3 regions of the Paenibacillus sp. 2TAB26 genome follow, and region 1 is predicted to be linked to each of the others. Evidence: riboswitches for the same ligand, from Rfam matches in the RefSeq annotation. Region 1 holds a riboswitch; each other region holds the start of a gene.

Region 1 (4,416 bases):
ACAAGCTCAAAATCATGGACATAACCGCCATTAATAACCATCACATTTTGCGCTTTGGCAACGCGAGCCACTTGGCGGAATTCATCAAGCGTTGAAGATACAACGATACGTTTGTTCTGTTCCAATATTTCGCTCATCTTCATCATGCCAAATGAAGTCTCAAACGACAAGAAACGGATAAACAATCGATAAAGCTCATCATCTTCGGCAGCCATCGCTTTAATGGAAGCAGAATGAATAACAATAATTTTACCGAATAGTTCAGGGTTTGATTCTGAAAGCTGAATCATATGCTGTTTAATGTTTTCGCCAATTTCATCCTTTACGGTGTGAAAAAGCTCATTTTCCATAAATGACTCCCGAGAAGCCGTTGGTCGAAGTCCATTCGTATTCATGATACACGTAACAAAAAAAGCCCAATCCGGAAGCATATTGTTAACTTGATCGGAAAGCAGCATACGTTTCATATATACCTTATGTTTTTTCTCGGCTTGCAAGCTTACAGCATAAGGAAGAATATAAGCGACACCCTCAAGCTCACCAATTACTGATTTTAAAGGTATGGCATCCAAGAAGGTTTGATACAAGTGATCTTCGCCATAGGTGAGCGCATCACTGCTATTCATGGACCACGGAGGAGTTTCCTCGTTAATCCTAATATCTGTTTTCCCTTCGGACAAATGAATCGGAACAGGCAGGAACTGACCATAATGGCTCATTAACTCCATCACACGATCCCATTCATAATAATCCTCGTAACCCTCCTTGCATGTCAAAAACACGGTGGTGCCGATTGGAGCATCCTTCTCAAGCTTGCGAATCGTGTACGTGCCGTCAGGCCGCCCACGCCATTCTAAAGTATCGCCTTCTAGAGCGGAGCGGGTAATAACAACGATCTCGCCGCTCACTACGAAGCAGGACAGCAAACCCACGCCAAATTGTCCAATATAGTCGTCTGCTGAATCCATTTCGTCACGCTTGGAGGTACTTCCGATTTGAGCCAAAAAAAGCTGGATTTCGGATTCGGACAAGCCTATCCCATTATCGTGAACGGCAATCGTTCGAGAACCGTAAATTTCAACTGTTACGCGTGCATCAAAGCGATGTCCAAGCCGTTTGCGTGCTGTAATCGCATCAACGCCATTTTGCAGTAATTCCCTAATGAACACGCCTGGGCTCGAATATAAATGCTTTGAGAGAAGCTCGATCATCCCTTGTAAATTAACTTGAAAGTTCATTTCGCTCATCCTGTCTCCCATAGTGGATCTGTTTTTTATTGGTCTATTCCATTCATTGATTCGGCATTATACTCGCTTATCCTTCTTTATTTGCACAAAGAGGCAGGCAGCACCCCAAACCTATGGATGCTGCCTGCCTCACTCGATTATCATTTTTGTTGCTTACACTTTGAAAACAGCTGCTTTCTCCTTCAAATCCTGTGAGGAAAGTGAAAGCTTCTCCGCAAGCGTGCGCAAATCATCGGAAATATCATTTTGCTTAACTGAAAGCTCGCTCATATGTTCCATTTTCCCATTCACTTCTGAAGACGTCGTCAATAGCTTGTCTACTGCAGACACGATATGAGACATGCCTGTTGTAATTTCACTAATTGCCGTAGAAATCTCGCTCACTTGATCTGACAGCATGCTGCTTTGTGATTCCAATGCTTGGAATGTGCTGCTTGCGGTTTCGGATGCTTGACGAGTCGTGTTAATAACATTCGCGAAGCTGCCGATCGTGCGGCTGCTTGCTGCCACATCGCTTTGTATGAGTGTCAGCTCCTTCGTGATCTGCTTCGAGATCATATCGGTCTGACTGGACAGCTTGCGGATCTCATCAGCGACAACTGCGAACCCTCTGCCATGCTCACCCGCTCTTGCCGATTCAATGGATGCGTTCAGTGACAACAAATTCGTCTGTGTGTTCAAATCCTGAATGCCGTTCAAAAACTTAGCTACATTGTTATATCGTTCATTCATCGTTTCGAAAGCTTCAGTTAGCTTTGAGAACTGGTCTACTGTTTCATTTACCATCGAGACCACGCCAGCCATCTGCTGCGTGCCGTTATGAGATGATTGCTTCATATTTTGCATATCATTGTTTATGTATTCACTCGACGCAGCAATTTGCTGAGAGCTTGCTGAGATTTCTTCCGTAACTGCCGAAATGGATGAAGCATCGTCATACTGCGACAGCAACACTTTTCTGCCCAGCTCCACTTGGCCATTTACATCCTCTGATGCTTTTCGATTAATACCAATCATATTATCCATATTATTCGAAATGTGGAGCACAGATTCGCTCACTTCAAGCGTAGCTTTAATCGTTTCTCGCAGCTGATCGCCCATATTAGCCAAAGCGTGGTCAAGATCGCCAAATTCGTCAGAGCGAACGAGTTTTTCTTGACTTGTAAAATCATTATTGCCATACTGCTTAATTCTTTTTGTAATGCCTACAAGTCCTGTTCTAATCGATTGTGAGATGACAAAAATCATAATAGCAGGAAGAATAGCTAGCAAAATGACATTTATAAGCACAATAAGGTTCGCACTGGATATGTCTTTATCGAGAAGCTTCTGCGTCGCGTTAGCGTCTGCGGTCAAACGCTCGTGCATTGTATCGTTGGAATAACTTAGAATGACGGTATATACGCTTATTAGATTGCTTATGCGGAGCGATTTCTCATCTGATGATAATCCACTCACATCTGTATTCGTCACTTTCAAGTTATCTAATGCAAGCTTAAGAACATTAACCTGATTCGCATAATAAGGACCATCTTCCGTTGCAGGCGGATATTTCTTATCCATATCGATAAGCTGTTTCTCTAATTCATCGATGTTGGCAGGCATCGTTTCCAAATCCTTCATGATCAGCGTTGCATCGCTTTTGCCATTTTCAATGGCATCTACCATTAGAAGCATCACTTTCAGCAGCCTATTCGATATACCTTGATAATTGCGTTCAGCACGCTGCAATTCCTCTGAGCCTTCGACTGAGGTTGCTACTGAATGATTTTGAAAATAAATCAAAACGCCCGAGCCTACATTAAAAAGTGTGATGATTGCGGTAACAAGCAATAATTTGCTCGTTATTTTCTTCAAACTCAATTTCTTAAACAGTATTTTTGCTCTCTCTATCCTATCCTTAAAAACCATCCTGCTTGCTCTCTCCTCTGTCTCCTGAAAACAAAAAAAGCTATCCAGCCACAGGAGGCGGACAGCTCAGTTAGCTTATTATCCTTCCGGCGGTCTGGCAGCCATAGTGCGTACACCTTAGGCCCATAACTTTGCGTCCTTGTCTTTCAACAAGTTTGCCTTTTTCAGTTTGTCTATTTTGTAGTTTACAACTTAAACCAGTATAGGACTATTTAGTGAATTTGTCATCCCTTGAACCATATTTATTCTGTGGCTAAAAATAAGGTTGCATTGCAATAACGCCTTGCTAACGAATGAAAATAGGAGGTTTGGATGGAAATAACCGCAACGAGCAAAATATTTCGCACCGCTTCCCATTGTTTTTCCGTTAAATTCGGCAATCTGCTTGCAAATTGATTCGCTGAAGAGCGAATGACATGCTCTGTCAATAAATCTTGATGCGGATTTTCCTTCAAATGACCGGAAATGTCGAGCAGTTGATCGTTATTCGCATCTAGCTCCTCAAACATACTGGTATAAGATGCATATAATTCAATAGGCCCAACTAAATCGTCTGCTTCATCCTCTGGTTTCTTGAATACGATCTCAAAAAGCTTGCGTATTGATTCAAAATCAAGATTTGACTTTAAATCATCAATAATGAATAATAACGCAGCTTGGTTCAGAGAATATTTTTTCCCAGCTTTCGGACAATCGAAATAAGGTTTGAAATCTCGCTTTACCCAGTTTTGCATGGAGGTAATCGACAGATTCGAATATTCGATTAGTTGGCCCAACGCAGCAATTTCATGTAGTGAAAAGCCTTTAATCTCATTTCCTTTAATGAGCTTTTCAATAATTGGAGGCAGCAGCGTAGACATAAATGCAGGCAGTCCCGTGCCTTTCTCCAAGTCACATTGATGCGTTTTGGTCCATGCGGCTTGCAGCACTTGCAGTGGCTTCAAATTATACTTTCCGTCCAGAGCCAGCAGCAAGCAAGCCATCTCTTTTCGAGTAAGCGTAAAGGACTCCATATCGCTTCCTCCTCGCGCATTCGTCTTGCATTCCTATATTACAAGTTCATATGAACTCATCATATGCCGGAGAATGACGCTTGTAAAGGCTCGAAAATCAATGAGAATAAGCCTTTCATTCTCGTTAAATCGCTTTTAAAGCGCGTATAAGGCTGTTACCGTTGGATATGGCATTTGTCATATCATGTAATCATTCGTTATAGTAGATCATAAGAATAAAAAAAATATAAACATAAAAGGGTAGT
Region 2 (4,416 bases), on a different contig from region 1:
ACGCTCGGAATCAGCTATGAGGAATTAATGTCTGATAACCGTGAATAGTGCTGTCTGGTACACAAGACATGAACAATAAGCAGTTAGAAGAGGAGGAAGGAGTGACATGCTGAAAATCGGTGGCATCGAAATGAAGAACAGAGTAGTGCTAGCGCCGATGGCAAGCGTGTGCTATCCTGCCTTTGATTAATTGACAAGGAGTTTGGAACGGGTCTTGTATGTGCGGAGATGGTAAGCGACAAGGCCATTTTGCATGGTAGTATACGGGTAAGGCTAATTGGGACATTATAAAGGATGTCAAAGTAGCGGTATCGATTCCCGTAATTGGGAATGGCGACGTTTTCTCACCAGAGGATGCAAAAGGCTGCTCGAACATACCGGCCGTGATCCGATGGTAGCGATTTTGGAAAACTACGTCCACTCGCTTGGAGAGGACGAAGAATTTCAAGCTGTCAGCGCTGTTTCAGCAATGAAGCGGGTTCTGCAGAAGTAGATGCTTACTAAAATACAAATAGATCGGTTATGCGATTTACCCCGTAACGGGAGCGAGCCGACACCATTCGACAAAAGCCGCTATCATGCGGCTTCTGCTCTACATTTCAGAAATGAAACGGTTTCAATGGGTCGTCTGGCTTTGATTGACATTCAGGGTAACTTTGCAATATAATCGTGCAATATAATCTAACGAAGACATCAAGAGCGCTTCAAACAACAGTTGGTATGAGGAATAAGAAGCGTAATATATTAGGTAACAGTGAATTCATACAAGGTATGAAAAATTAGTCACATGACAGGAGAATCGGAAAGATGAACGATAAGCAAATCATTCTGACTCAAGAAGGGCTGCGAAAGCTCGAAGATGAATTAGAGCACTTAAAGTCGGTCAAGCGTCGTGAAGTAGCTGAACGTATTAAAGTAGCAATTGGCTATGGTGATATAAGCGAAAACTCGGAATATGAAGATGCGAAGAATGAGCAAGCATTTATCGAAGGCCGTGTTCTTACCCTTGAGAAAATGTTGCGCAATGCGCGCATTATAAATAATGACGATATTGATATTGATACCGTGAGCATCGGTTCGATCGTAACGGTTGAGGATATGGAGTATGGCGACACAATGGATTATTCCATTGTTGGTACAGCGGAAGCAGATCCTTTGCAAAACAAGATTTCAAATGAAAGCCCGGTTGGTAAAGCGATTCTAGGCAAGAAAAAAGGCACCGTTGTCGAAGTTAGCGTACCAGTCGGCATTATTCAATACAAAATTCTCGATATCAAAAAATAATGTTTGCTATGAGCGGTTCAAAAAGCTTCCTTGTAGGAAGCTTTTTGAACGTTTAAAATATAAGAACGTATATTACAGGTCTATACATTGCTTATATTTTATTGCGAAACGAGATTTTGCTGCATGAATCCGGTGACAGCTGCTTGCTTTTGCCGAATGATCAAGGAGATGAAAGAAGTGGAACAAGAAAACAATGAACAGCAGGAGCTAAGTGAGCTCTTGCAAATTCGCAGAAACAAATTGGACGAGCTTAGAGGGCTAGGTGTGGACCCATTCGGCCGAAAGTTCGAACGCACTCATAACGCCAAAGATATTGTACAAGCCTATGAAGGGCTCAGTAAAGAAGAAATAGAAGAAAAAGCGGTTGAAGTGCGTATTGCTGGCCGTATTATGCAGAAACGCGGCATGGGCAAAGCGGGTTTTGCTACGATTCAAGATTTGAGCGGCAAGGTTCAAATTTATGTTCGTAAAGATTCCGTTGAAGAGCATAAGTTTGCAGCTTTTGATTTGCTAGACATCGGTGACATCATTGGCGTAGTAGGCGTTGTATTCAAAACGAATACAGGCGAAGTCTCTGTCAAAGCACGTGATATTGAAGTTTTGACAAAGTCGCTACTTCCATTGCCCGATAAATATCATGGCTTGAAAGACGTCGAGCTTCGTTATCGTCAGCGTTATGTTGACCTTATCGTGAATCCCGACGTCCAACAAACCTTTATTACTCGTTCCAAAATCATTCAATCCATGCGTCGCTACCTAGATTCCCGCGGGTATTTAGAAGTAGAAACACCAACGCTGCATTCCATTGCAGGCGGTGCTGCAGCACGCCCTTTCGAAACGCATCATAATGCGCTGGACATGCAGCTCTACATGCGTATTGCAATCGAGCTTCATTTGAAGCGACTGATTGTAGGCGGATTGGAGAAAGTATATGAGATCGGCCGTGTATACCGGAATGAGGGGATTTCGACTCGCCACAATCCAGAGTTTACAATGATTGAGCTTTACGAGGCTTATGCTGATTACAAGGATATTATGGCATTGACAGAGAATGTCATCGCACATATTGCGCAAGAGGTTCTTGGAACAACGAAAATCACTTATCAAGGCCAAGAGATTGATTTGACACCTCAGTGGCGCCGTGTCAGCATGGTTGAGCTTGTCAAAGAAACGACTGGCGTAGATTTCGGCGTGGAAATGAGCGACGAGGAAGCCCATCGTTTGGCGAAAGAACACAAAGTTGCCGTTGATCCGCATATGACATTTGGTCATATTCTCAACGCTTTCTTTGAACAGTTCGGTGAGCACACGCTTATTCAGCCAACCTTTGTTACAGGACATCCGGTTGCTATTTCGCCGCTTGCTAAGAAGAGCGAAGCAGATCCACGCTTCACCGATCGTTTTGAGCTATTCATCGTAGCACGTGAGCATGCTAATGCATTTACGGAGCTTAACGATCCGATCGATCAGCGTGAGCGTTTCGAGTCGCAGCTTGTTGAGCGTGAGCATGGAAATGACGAGGCGCATGAGATGGATGAAGACTTTATCCGCGCTCTGGAATACGGCATGCCGCCAACAGGCGGACTAGGAATCGGTATCGACCGATTGATCATGCTTCTAACAGATGCTCCATCTATTCGTGATGTACTGTTGTTCCCTCATATGAGAGATCAGCGTTCTGCTGAATAAGAAAGAGACCAAGGAACCTTATGGCTTTTAGAAGCCATAAGGTTCTTTTTTTTCTAATATCGAGAATTTGCAACAACAATCCTTAAAAACATTCAAATTATGATTGATATTGTAGTACAATCTATTGATTTGCTAGATTCATATGGTAGAATAGAACTAATAAAGCGCTACACGATAACGGCAAACCTATCGAAAGGTAGGGACGCAAAGCTAAAGGGCCTTCCGTAAGATGGCAGCCAGCTACCGAATGAACAGGCTTTTTTTTGTTTGTATAGGGGAAATTCATCACAAAGCGCTTCACACGATAATGGCAAACCTATCGAAAGGTAGGGACGCAAAGCTAAAGGGCCTTCCGTAAGATGGCAGCCAGCTACCGAAGGGAGTATATTCATGCGTAAATTTATGTTAGTCATCGCAGCTTTTGTTCTTTTTGCATCCATCCATGTAACGGTCGTTCAGGCAAATGAAGCGGATTCATCTGATTGGCTCAATACGGGGAATTTAGATAAGGGTGTTGTCTCCGTACAATATACAGTGAACACTAAAGTGAAAACGAAGCTTATGATCGCAAAAGGCGCATCAAATTATACATATAATCTAACCGGCGGAAAAACGGCTGAGAAGTTTCCATTGCAGCTTGGCAATGGCGAATATACGATATCTGTTCTAGAGAATACAACAGGCAACAAATACAAACTGGCGAAGAAAGAAACCGTGACGCTTGATTTGAAAGACAACAAGGTTTTGTACTTGAATTCCATCCAGAACATTGACTGGTCGAATGCGAGCAGCGCCATCGTCAAGGCAAAAGAATTAGCGAGCAATAAAAAAACGGATATGGAGAAAGTAAAGGCAATCTACGAGTATATTATTACGAATGTAAGTTATGATAATCAATTAGCTGCTAATCTGTCAGTTGATTACCTCCCCAATATTGATCTCACATTTAAATCGAGAAAGGATATCTGCTACGGATACGCTTCATTGTTTGCGGCAATGCTGCGGAGCGTGGATATCCCTACGAAGCTCTTGATGGGACAATCTACTTATGTGGATGTTTATCATGCTTGGAACGAAGTGTACTTGGATGGGAAATGGGTTACGATTGATACGACAGTTGATGCGGGTCTAAAGAAGGGCAAGAAAAAGTATGAGCTTATCAAGGATGCAGCTCAATATACAGTTACAAAAACATATTAGAAGTCATACGAGCTTGCGGAAATCGCAGAGCTCGTTTTTTTATGTCTTTCTTCAATATAGGTGAGGAGGAAGCGAAGCAACGATTACGCAATTAGAAGGCAAATAGGAGTGTTGAAAACTTTTTCGCAAATAATGAAAAAAACACTTGCAATGCCATAGGCGCCTATGATATATTATCTAGGTCGCCAACGAGATACACGGTCGACAAGAGAGAAAAGATTGCTCTTTGAAAACTGAACAACG
Region 3 (4,416 bases), on a different contig from region 1:
CTGAGGTATTTCAACCCTATTGGCGCCCATAAAAGTGGTCGAATTGGAGAAAATCCAAATGGAGTGCCAAACAACTTAATGCCTTACATATCGCAGGTAGCTGTTGGCAAGCTTAAGCAGTTACATGTGTTTGGAAATGATTATCCAACTGTGGATGGCACTGGAGTGAGAGACTACATTCATGTAGTAGATCTAGCAAAGGGGCATGTAAAGGCACTGGAAAACAGGAGTAGAAAATCAAATGTGAATATATATAATCTTGGCACTGGAAATGGCTACAGTGTGTTAGAGATGATTGCAGCCTTCGAGAAGGTAACTGGTCAAAGCATTCCATACGAGGTCGTTAGCCGCAGACCTGGCGATATTGCTGTTTGTTATGCAGATACACTGAAGGCAAATGAAGAATTGAATTGGTTTGCAACAAAAGGAATAGAAGAAATGTGCAGCGATACGTGGAGATGGCAATTTTCAAATCCGAATGGATATGAAGAAGATACACTGTTGAAATCTGAACTTGCAGCAAAATAATATACCGGATAACTCTGTTAATGAAGCAACATTTTAGAGCTCCTAATTTGATCTAGTGGGCTCTGTTTCCTTCCCCTGATCCCTTTAACAATCATTAAATAAATTCGACAAAAAATGTAATTATCTTTCAATTTTGTGAGACAGGAAGCGACAGCATACGCAATTAGAGTGATTTATAATACATCTATAAACGAATGACAAGCATAGGGAGACGTTGAAATGCGTTTAGTATCTGGGCACCTTAAACGCATGGAGTCAGTGGTGCAACCGTCCCAAATTGAATGGGGGACATGGGAAAATGGTACTTACAAAATCAGAGGATAATCAGGATTTAGATATGGAATGGGTAGCATTAATCATGAATGCACGTTCTTTGGGGTTTAGCAAGGAAGATGTTAGAAAGGTATTACTATGTCTTGAAGAAAGCAAGAAAGATGATATACAAGAAACAGCCGTATAAAAGAGAATAAAGCGCTACTCGCGCTTTATTTTCCATTTATTGAATTCTAAAAATTCTTTAAATTGATCTTTGCTTACGCCAGAAGCCATTGCTTCTCGAACTAGATCGGCCCACTCGGTGTCTAGATTGCTAGTTTTATGATCATTATTTTCATCGCTATTTAAAAATTCTTCAACCGTTACGTTTAATACTGCGCCTACCTTTTCGAGAAATTGAATCGAAGGATTTTGCTGGAGCCCTCGTTCAATAGAGCTTAAGTAAGATTTTGCGACGCCTGCCCGTTGCGACAACTCCGTTAGGGATAGGCCTTTTCTCTTGCGCAGCATCTGAATACGTTCTCCGATCATAGCAAACTCCCCCGTTATCTCTTCGTTGTAGACTAACACTATTATAACGAATAATTCTTAATTGCGAAAGCTTGTAAGTTTTAACGAATAAAAAATAAAATGACGTCTAAATTAGAAAAAAATAAGGTTAAACCCATTTCGAAATGTTGTTCTTATAAAAGAACGATGTTTCGTTTTATTTTGTGATATTTTGGTGAAAAAACGATTGACAACGTCTGTTTTCAAGTGTATTATTCAAATATGTTCTTTATTAAGAACTAAAAGACATTCAATGATGCTCGCATCTCGTTCGATTGAAGAACACGCTGGCTATCTAAATCGGAGGCACGAATGAGCGCAATAGCAGTCGTTTATGAAGTTGATCAGACAGCCCATGTGTTAGATCAGGGGAATAGACTGATGCAGCAATTATCTCGGTTTCCTTGCAATACAGCTCAAGCATGGAATAAGAACAATGTGTTTGTTGGATGCCATAATCAATGGATTACACCAGAATCTGTCGGGGAATGCAATCCATACTATGATTCGGAAAGACGTTTAGTCATAAGTGCAGATGCAATTATTGATAACCGTAATGAATTATTTGAATCACTAAACGTACACCTTGATCGTAGAATGCAAATGACTGATGCAGAGCTCATTTTACTCTCCTATGCAAAATGGGGTGTTGAATCACCCAAGTATCTAATCGGTGATTTTGCTTTTGTAATATGGGATGAAAGAGAGCAAAGAGTATTTGCTGCTAGAGATTTTTCTGGTTGCAGAACTTTGTATTATCACTGGAATGGAAATCGGTTAGCGATGTGTACGACGATGAAACCACTGTTAGAGCTGCCAGATGTTCATAAACGTCTGAATGAGCAATGGATGGCACAGTTTTTAGCTATCAGCACAGTAATTGATGTTGTTGACGTTACACAAAATGTGTATAAGGATATTTTGCAATTGCCGCCATCTCATTGCATGACATTGGTTAATGGTCAAGTAAAGGTCATGCGATATTTTAAGCTAACGGCAAATAAGAAACTTCGCTTCAAAACGGACGAACAATATGTTGAAGCATTCAGGGATGTATTTCAACAGTCAGTAAATGCACGATTGCGCACTTACAAACAAATAGGTTCACAATTAAGTGGGGGGTTGGATTCAGGAGCAGTAGTTAGTTTTGCAGTTAAAGCCCTTCGTCCAATAAATAAAGAAATACATACATTCAGTTATGTTCCTCCAAGCGATTTTGACGATTATACCTCTCGTCAAACGATTGCTAATGAATCACCCTATATTAATTCAACTGTCCAGTATGTTGGTGGGTTTCAAGCGAACTATCTTGACTTTAAAGATAGAAATTCGTTTTCAGATATTGATCCATTTCTGGAGACATTAGAAATGCCTTATAAATTTTTTGAGAACTCTTTTTGGATAAGAGGCATATTCGAACAAGCTGCGGCGAAAGACATTGGCATATTACTAACAGGTGCGCGAGGTAACTTGTCCATTTCTTGGGGTGATGCCCTCGAAAACTACTCTCGTCTCTTAAAACGTTTCAGATGGATTCATTTACATAACGAAGTAAAGGCATTTAGTAGAAATATGGGGACTGGGCGTGGACGAGTACTTTCTGTTTTGAGTAAAATGGCTTTTCCAGCACTTAACAGATTACATATCAATCAAGAGCCTTCTATTGGACCTATTATAAATAGCGATTTTGCAACGAAAACTAAAGTTTTTGATCAACTTCGCGAGCATGGAATGGACCAGACAGGTTGGCTAGTCGAGCAGAACATTTATAAAATAAGAAGAGAACATTTTGAGAATCCATTATACTGGAATGCTACCAATACAGTTACATCAAAATTTTCGTTACCTAATGCTTTATGGAGTCGTGATCCGTCAAATGATAGTAGAGTTATCCAGTTTTGCTTATCGGTACCAGAGGATCAATATGTTCATAAGGGATTAGATCGAGCTCTTATTCGAAGAGCAACTGAAAATTATTTACCGGATGACGTAAGGCTCAACCAGCGTGTTCGCGGCGTTCAAGGTTTGGATTGGCTTCATCGTATAAGACCAGATTGGCATTTGTTTATCGAAGAGGCAGAGTCTATGAGCAAAGATGATAGAATGATGTCTCTTGTAGATGGCAACCTGGTTAAAGGAGCATTGTTACGTTTTAAAAAAAAGGCGGATTCAAATCTAGCAGAGGATGAAGGTTTGCGAGCCCTTATGAGAAGTGTAATTGTGTATCGATTCCTTAAACGACATTTTTAACCATCTACTCATAGCATCACTCTAATTTACTAGGAAAGCTAGATTGGTTTCATGGATACAAAAGTGATAAACATCATTAAGGAGGTGATACATATGTCAAAGAAGCAATGGATCAAGCCAGAACTACAAGTTCTGGAAGTCAAAATGACTGAAGCTAGTCCTAAAGTGGGTACTCGTTTGGATGCAACATTCCCAACTGGAACTCCCGTTCCAGACCTCCGTTATAGCTAATCGCAATTGTGTAAGTTAAACTTCAAGCCCTTGTATGTTTGTTATATAAGGGCTTGAATGTTAATTATCTTTTTATGGAGTGGATGTCTGTTGATTACAAAGGTCAGGGAAGGTTATAAAGCATTTGGTTTGAACATATCTAGTGAAATTCCATTTCCTGAACTACTTAGGATGAATGATCTTCAAGTGTGTAATGATGTTGAAGTTGTGATAGACCCCAGCTTTAAGGAAGCGTTTAATTTATCGCCTTATGAAGTTATTGTTGATGGAGAAGCAGTAACGATGAGACTACCTGATGCCGGTGTTTTTAGTATTCAAAATGGCAATAAGATCATTGTGTCTCCATGCGCTGAAGCAGACGAGGATGTAATTCGATTGTACCTTCTTGGTACCTGTATGGGGATCATACTTATACAAAGATCGATTTATCCACTTCATGGGAGTGCAGTTGTTATTAATGGTAATGCCTATGCTTTTATAGGTGAATCAGGGGCCGGCAAGTCAACCCTCGCTTCTGCTTTTGTAGGACGGGGACATAAGCTTGTAACAGATGATATTGTTCCTATTTCATTCTTACCAGCA

The links. Region 1 has a riboswitch for cyclic di-GMP ahead of AB4Z50_RS24015 (methyl-accepting chemotaxis protein). Riboswitches for the same ligand answer to the same signal wherever they lie in the genome.
Region 2: it holds a riboswitch for cyclic di-GMP, as region 1 does, so the genes downstream of both, AB4Z50_RS30225 (transglutaminase-like domain-containing protein) here and AB4Z50_RS24015 (methyl-accepting chemotaxis protein) in region 1, are expected to answer to the same signal.
Region 3: it holds a riboswitch for cyclic di-GMP, as region 1 does, so the genes downstream of both, AB4Z50_RS11490 (anti-repressor SinI family protein) here and AB4Z50_RS24015 (methyl-accepting chemotaxis protein) in region 1, are expected to answer to the same signal.

Annotation. Positions count from the first base shown of each region.
Region 1 covers NZ_JBFRGC010000022.1:125,551-129,966, reverse strand. Annotated here, with positions in the region: gene AB4Z50_RS24020 (HSP90 family protein) at 1-1,238, opposite strand, end outside; gene AB4Z50_RS24015 (methyl-accepting chemotaxis protein) at 1,401-3,104, opposite strand; cyclic di-GMP riboswitch class I at 3,244-3,328, opposite strand; gene AB4Z50_RS24010 (DUF1836 domain-containing protein) at 3,401-4,171, opposite strand.
Region 2 covers NZ_JBFRGC010000035.1:26-4,441, reverse strand. Annotated here, with positions in the region: gene AB4Z50_RS30250 (helix-turn-helix domain-containing protein) at 1-48, shown strand, start outside; partial or broken gene AB4Z50_RS30245 (tRNA-dihydrouridine synthase) at 107-273, shown strand; gene AB4Z50_RS30240 (tRNA-dihydrouridine synthase) at 285-398, shown strand; gene greA (transcription elongation factor GreA) at 808-1,284, shown strand; gene lysS (lysine--tRNA ligase) at 1,453-2,973, shown strand; cyclic di-GMP riboswitch class I at 3,143-3,221, shown strand; cyclic di-GMP riboswitch class I at 3,273-3,351, shown strand; gene AB4Z50_RS30225 (transglutaminase-like domain-containing protein) at 3,364-4,173, shown strand.
Region 3 covers NZ_JBFRGC010000009.1:38,807-43,222, reverse strand. Annotated here, with positions in the region: gene galE (UDP-glucose 4-epimerase GalE) at 1-528, shown strand, start outside; cyclic di-GMP riboswitch class II at 727-808, shown strand; gene AB4Z50_RS11490 (anti-repressor SinI family protein) at 827-988, shown strand; gene AB4Z50_RS11485 (helix-turn-helix domain-containing protein) at 1,003-1,335, opposite strand; gene AB4Z50_RS11480 (asparagine synthase-related protein) at 1,666-3,603, shown strand; gene AB4Z50_RS11475 (paeninodin family lasso peptide) at 3,697-3,834, shown strand; gene AB4Z50_RS11470 (aldolase) at 3,925-4,416, shown strand, end outside.